DNA from 2 places in the Exiguobacterium sp. s130 genome. Region 1 is predicted to be linked to the other one. Evidence: riboswitches for the same ligand, from Rfam matches in the RefSeq annotation. Region 1 holds a riboswitch; the other holds the start of a gene.
What was found. Region 1 has a riboswitch for S-adenosylmethionine ahead of msrA (peptide-methionine (S)-S-oxide reductase MsrA). Riboswitches for the same ligand answer to the same signal wherever they lie in the genome.
Positions count from the first base shown of each region.

Region 2: linked by a shared signal. The riboswitch ahead of HZS85_RS02210 (methionine ABC transporter ATP-binding protein) and the one ahead of msrA (peptide-methionine (S)-S-oxide reductase MsrA) in region 1 are both predicted to bind S-adenosylmethionine.

Region 1 is NZ_JACSNI010000004.1:48,208-51,621, reverse strand. Features, by position in the region: gene HZS85_RS11290 (Crp/Fnr family transcriptional regulator) at 1-430, shown strand, start outside; gene HZS85_RS11285 (DMT family transporter) at 443-925, shown strand; gene msrA (peptide-methionine (S)-S-oxide reductase MsrA) at 1,002-1,532, opposite strand; SAM riboswitch class I at 1,627-1,730, opposite strand; gene HZS85_RS11275 (M20 metallopeptidase family protein) at 1,793-2,971, opposite strand; gene HZS85_RS11270 (putative quinol monooxygenase) at 3,049-3,342, shown strand; gene HZS85_RS11265 (C40 family peptidase) at 3,398-3,414, opposite strand, start outside.
Region 2 is NZ_JACSNI010000001.1:438,469-441,882, forward strand. Features, by position in the region: gene HZS85_RS02200 (PLP-dependent cysteine synthase family protein) at 1-144, shown strand, start outside; gene HZS85_RS02205 (bifunctional cystathionine gamma-lyase/homocysteine desulfhydrase) at 137-1,303, shown strand; SAM riboswitch class I at 1,361-1,465, shown strand; gene HZS85_RS02210 (methionine ABC transporter ATP-binding protein) at 1,544-2,566, shown strand; gene HZS85_RS02215 (methionine ABC transporter permease) at 2,563-3,228, shown strand; gene HZS85_RS02220 (MetQ/NlpA family ABC transporter substrate-binding protein) at 3,261-3,414, shown strand, end outside.

The DNA.
Region 1 (3,414 bases):
CAACGAACGGGAAGTGCTGAATACGGTCGAAGCAGTGACCGATGTCGATGTGTTGAGCGTGCCGTATACGATTTTACGCGAGCACAATACAACGAACGTCTTTCTGCAATTTTTACTAAGAACAATTACAGCGAAGTGGTATGCCGATTCGAAATCAGCGTCGCACCACGTACTCTATACGGTCGAGGAGCGATTTGCAGGCTACTTATTATCGATTGCGTCCGAAGCTAGTGACAGTTTGTTTTATCAGGAGATGCGGACGTCGAACCTGCATGACGTCGCTGACTGGCTTGGAACGAGTTATCGCCATCTCAACCGGATCATCACGAAATTATGTGAAGAGGAGATTCTCGTTCGACGACGCGGGAAAATCATCATCGTCGATTTGGAGCGGATTCGCGAGAAGGCGAACGGCAACAGCTATGAGTAAGGAGGAACGAACATGGTAATAGGAATCGTGTGTGCCGTGTTGGCAGGGATGTTAATCAGTTTACAGACGGTATTGAATGCTCGGATGAGTGACGCGTTCGGTGCTTGGGCGACAACGACGCTGGTCTTCTTCGTCGGTTTCATCGGAGCAAGTGTCACGTATGTTCTGTTTCGTGGTGGAACAATCGGACAGATCCAAAACGTATCGCCACTCTATTGGTTTGGTGGACTTGTCGGTGTCGGCGTCGTTTTTTGTGTCATGCGTGGGATTCAGTTGCTTGGTCCGTCCATCGCGATCTCTGTCGTTCTGATTTCGCAGTTAAGCTTTGCTCTTGCTGTTGATACGTTCGGCTGGTTCGGTTTACCACAAATTGATTTATCGTTCGGTCAGCTCGTCGGTCTCGCCGTCATGGTATGTGGGATCTTCGTTTTGAAGCGGTATCAAGTCGTCGCGCCGGAAGAGAGGGCGAAGGATCAAGTAGAACGTGTTTCATGACTTATTTTTTTCATAACAATGGAACAGGTCAGCAAACAAATGTTTACTGACCTGTTTTTTATATGCATTTTTTGAATTAGACCGTCGTCGTATCTTTCCATTCCTGCTCGATGAAAGCATCGCGACCAGAAGCAGCACGATCTTTTTTATAGTGTTCTGGATTTTTCTTATGGAAGTCTTGATGGTACTCTTCCGCCGGATAAAATTCAGAAGCGGCATCAATCCGCGTCACGATCGGTTGTTTGAAACGATTGCTTGCAGCAAGGGCGTCACGGGAAGCGATCGCTGCTTCGTGCTGTGCATCCGTATGATAGAAGATCGCTGGTGCGTACTGCGTGCCGCGATCTTGGAATTGACCTTCTGCATCCGTCGGATCCGTTTGTGGCCAGTAGAGTTCGAGCAGACGCTCGTACGGGAACAGGCTCGGATCAAACGTGATTTGGACGACTTCGAGATGTCCCGTCGTTCCTGTTTTGACTTGCTCGTATGTCGGATTGTCGACGTGTCCGCCCATGTAACCTGATACGATTCCCTCGATTCCTGGTAATTCTTCAAACGGTGTCACCATGCACCAAAAACATCCACCTGCAAATGTTGCTTTTTCCATCTGTCTCTTCCTCTCCGTGGGAAATCCCCATTGTATGTCTGACAGCGAGAAAACGAAAACGACTCCTTCGCTTGGTTGCAAAAGGAGTCGCCGCTTTTTATCAACCAAAGCTTTCGCTTTGCTGGTCGTAGCACCTTGCTATGCGCAGGTTGCTGGGACGTCATCGATCCAGATCTCTCGGTCCACTCTTGATAAGGGTATATGAAGTTGATGTCATTCGTTATCATTGTTGTGATGATACCATTCACACAGAAATAAAGTCAATCCTTAGGTTTCAAGGCACGTAAAACCGTCGCTCCGAGTGTCTTCGCACCAATCAACAACGCCTGTTCGTTAATTTCGTACTGCGGATGATGCTGTGGGTAGTTGACGCGACCGTCCGTATATCCGGAGCCAGTAAAGAAATAACTTCCCGGGACATGTGTTAGATAATGCGCGAAGTCATCCGCAGCCATCATTGGTGTGAGTGCCCGGACGGATGCTTCCGGTAAGAAAGAAGCGGCTTCCTGAACAAGTTTTGTCTCGTCCGGATGATTCCAGAGCGCCGGGTAACCAGTCGTGAAGTCGATTGAATAGGTGGCCCCAATGCCGGCACATGTCGTTTTGGCGACAAGATCGACTTCTTGCCGGAGCTGATGCCGCAGTGTCTCATTGAACGTCCGAATTTCGCCGACGATGCGTGCTTCACCCGTAACGATGTTCGGCGCCGTTCCCGCATGGAAGGATCCGATTGCAAGAACTGCCGGCTCGAACGGATCGACCCGTCGACTGACGAGATGCTGTAAGTTACAGACGAGCTGCGCTCCAGCGACGAGCGCATCTTTTGTTTTGTGCGGTGCTTGCGCATGTCCACCTTGACCATGAACGATGATTTCGAATTCGTCGATTGCACATAATGTATGTCCTTTCCGAAACCCAATCGTGCCAACCGGTAAATCATTTTCGAGATGTGTCGCGAAAATTGCATCGACCCCTTCGAGGACGCCGGCTTCGATCATTTGGATTGCTCCACCGGGAAAGACCTCTTCGCCATGCTGGTGGATGATCCGAATCGTTCCTTGCAATTGATTACGTAACGGATAGAGCGTAGCAGCGAGTGCCATCACCATCGCCGTATGACCATCGTGTCCACAAGCATGCATGACCCCGGGATGGATCGACCGGAAGGCAAGCGTCGTCTCTTCCTGAAGCGGTAAAGCATCAAAATCGGCACGGACAGCAATCGTCGGACCAGGCTGTTTGCCTTCGATCGTCGCGACGACACCACGACCTCCGACGGCTGTTTGATGAGGAATGCTTTGTTCTGCGTAAAAGGCGGCAATCCGTTCTGGTGTGCGGACTTCCTGGAAGGATAGTTCCGGATGGCGGTGGAAATCACGGCGTAATGCGATCATCGTCGGTTCGAATTGTTCGAGTGCTTCAAAAAGTTGAGTTTGCATGTTCTAGCTCCTTTAACGTGTGTCTTTTTGTGAAAATGGGTACAGATACAGGTAATCACGAAAGGGGATAATGTAACATGGGAGAAATCGTCGTTAATGCTGTACTTACCATCAAAGCTGGACTTGCGGATCAAGTCTTCCCGATTTTACAAACGGTTTATCATGCTTCACAAAAAGAAGAAGGATGCTTACGTTATTCCTTGCACCAATCGATCGAGGATGAGCATCAATTCATGCTGTATGAAGTGTATCGGGACGAAGAAGCGCTTGAAGCGCATATCGCATCCGACCACTATAAAGCCTATCGTGAACAGATCGAATTATACTTGATGGACCGACAAGTGGCGAAATACGTCGAGATGACTTTCTGACGTGTTGCGATAAGAAGAGACGAACCCGTCGAAACCGACGGATTCGTCTTTTTTATTACATCGATTTAAAGC
Region 2 (3,414 bases), on a different contig from region 1:
AGTTCAGCAGGTGCAGCGCTCGTTGCTGCGCTTGATATCGCGAAGCGTCACCCCGGCAGTACGATCGTCACCGTCTTCGCAGACAGTGCCGAACGCTACTTAAGCCAACAAATCTTTGAAAAGGTGGACGAAACTCATGCGTAAGAAGACAGCATTGATTCATGGAGGAACAGGTGTCGACCGGGCAACAGGAGCCGTCACACCTCCGATCTATCAAACAAGCACATACAAGCAGGATAAAATCGGTCAACTTAAGGACGGATACGAATACTCACGGACAGCGAACCCGACACGGACGAGCATCGAACGATTGATTGCGGATCTCGAGGGCGGCGCACGTGGTTTTGCCTTCGGTTCTGGGATGGCAGCGATCCATGCCGTCTTCCACTTGCTTGAGTCTGGCGACCACATCGTTATGACGGATGACGTCTACGGTGGTACGTTCCGCTTGATGCAACGCGTCTTACCAAAGTTCAACATTCAAGTGACATTCGTCGATACGACGGACCTTGCGGCAACGGAAGCAGCGATCCAAGACAACACGAAGATCGTCTACGTCGAAACACCGACGAACCCGTTATTGAAAGTAACGGACATCGCAGCGATCGCAACGATCGCCAAACGTCACGATCTTAAACTCGTCGTCGACAACACGTTCGCGACTCCATATCATCAACAACCACTCGCGCTCGGTGCAGACATCGTCTTGCACAGTGCGACGAAATACATCGGCGGACACTCGGACGTCGTCGCTGGACTTGTCGTCGTTAAAGATGATGTGCTCGGCGAAGAGTTGCATTTCATCCAAAACTCGACAGGCGGCGTGCTTGGACCGCAAGACAGCTTCTTGCTCGTCCGTGGTCTTCGTACGCTCGGTATCCGGATGGATGCAATCGAAGAGACAGCACATGATCTCGTTGCGTTCCTACAAGCGCAAGATATCGTCTCGAACATCTTCTACCCAGGACTTGCATCGCACCCTGGTCACGACATCCAAGCGAAACAAGCGACTGGATTTGGTGGGATGATCAGCTTTGATGTTGGTTCAGCAGCGAACGCAGAAAAACTCGTCGAGGCGACACATTTCTTCACACTCGCTGAGAGTCTTGGTGCCGTCGAGAGCCTGATTTCCGTTCCGGCACGGATGACGCACGCGTCGATCCCAGCAGAACGTCGGGCAGAACTCGGCATCACGGACGGTCTCGTCCGGATTTCAGTTGGACTTGAGGATGCGGAAGATTTGAAAGAAGACTTAACACGTGCTTTCACGTTCCTCGAAAAAGTTTCTGAAAAAACTGTTTGACAACAAAAATAACCCCTGCTAATATTCAGAATATATTCTACAAACTTAATACCGAAACTCTTATCGAGAGTGGTGGAGGGACTGGCCCGATGAAACCCGGCAACCGCGGATCTAATCCGAAGTGGTGCTAATTCCAGCAGACAAAAGTCTGGGAGATGAGAGCAAATGGTTTTGTGTACTGAAAAGTGCGCGCGTTTGCTCTAAAACGCGCGCACTTTTTTTATTTTAGGAGGGACAGTTGTGATTCGTTTACAAGACGTAGGAAAGATTTATCGCTCAAAGCGCGGAGCGGTCGAAGCTGTCGCGAATGTCGATCTGACAATCGAACGCGGTGAAATTTTTGGAATAATCGGTTATTCCGGAGCAGGGAAATCGACCTTGATCCGATTGTTGAATATGCTCGAAGCACCAACGAGTGGTTCGATCCAAATCGATGGTGTTGAGATGACATCACTAAAACCAAAGGAATTACGAGGCGTCCGTAAGAATGTCTCGATGGTCTTCCAACATTTCAACTTATTGTGGTCACGAACAGTTGAAGAGAACATCATGTTCCCACTCGAGCTCGGTGGCTTCCCGAAAGCACACCGCAAGGAACGGGTAGCGGAACTGATCCAACTCGTTGGTTTGGACGGACGCGAAAAAGCCTATCCGTCACAATTATCGGGTGGTCAAAAACAACGTGTCGGTATCGCTCGGGCACTGGCATCGAACCCGGACGTTCTCTTATGTGACGAGGCAACAAGTGCACTCGATCCGAAGACGACGGACTCAATCCTTGAGTTACTCGTCGACATCAACCAGAAACTAAAACTGACGATCGTCTTGATCACACACGAGATGCACGTCATTCAAAAAATCTGTCACCGGGTCGCTGTCATGGAAGCCGGTAAAATCGTCGAGCAAGGACCGGTTGCAGAAGTCTTCCGTCATCCGAAGCAAGCGATGACGAAGGAGTTTGTCAAACAATTGACGTCGCCGTCGGAAAACGAGTTGACGTTCGCGAAACTACGCGAACGGTACCCAACCGGAAAAATCGTTCAGTTGACGTTCGTCGGATCAACAGCGGAAAGCCCGATCCTCGCGGAAGTCATGAAGGATTCACCGGTCCTGTTTAATATCATCGGCGGAAACGTCGGTCAATCGCAGGAAGGGGCACTCGGTACACTGTTCATTCAGTTGATCGGGGAAACAGCAGCAACACAAGCGGTCATCACGAAGCTTCAAGCCAGTGATGTTGAAGTGGAGGTGGATCACCGATGATTTCATTCTTTGACAACCTAGACTGGGACATGGTGTGGGAAGCGACAGGCAGTACCGTTTATATGACGGCAATCGCTGGGGTTTCGACATTCGTCCTCGGTTTGATCATTGGTTTACTATTGTATGCGACAAACGAAGAATTATTGTTCAAGAATCGGGCGTTTTATTCAGTGTTGAGCTTGGTCGTCAACGTCTTCCGTTCGATTCCGTTCATCATCTTACTGATCTTATTGATTCCATTTACGACAGCGATCGTCGGTTCGTTCCTCGGACCAACGGCAGCATTACCGGCACTGATTTTCGGTGCTGCACCATTTTACGGTCGGATGGTTGAACTCGCGTTACGTGAAGTCGATAAAGGTGTCATCGAGGCAGCGGAATCGATGGGGGCGACGAAGTTCCAAATCATCTATAAAGTCTTAATCCCGGAAGCGTTGCCTGCCATCGTTTCTGGTATCACGGTCACACTCGTCTCACTTGTCGGTTATACGGCAATGGCCGGAGTAGTCGGCGGAGGTGGACTTGGGGACATGGCCTTCATCGAAGGATTCCAGCGTTCTCAAAACGATGTCATCGTCATTGCGACACTCTTAATCTTAGCGATCGTCTTCGTCATCCAAATCATTGGTGATTTGCTGATCCGTGCGATTGATAAACGTTAATTCAAATTTTATTCATATTGGAGGAATCATTCATGAAAGTTTGGAAAAAATTCGTAGGTACTGCCGCTGTATCCGTCTTAGCAATCAGCCTTGCTGCATGTGGTGAAAAATCATCAGGATCAGGTAGCGACGATAAAACACTCGTCATCGGTGCTTCAAACGTACCGCACGCTGAGATTCTTGAGC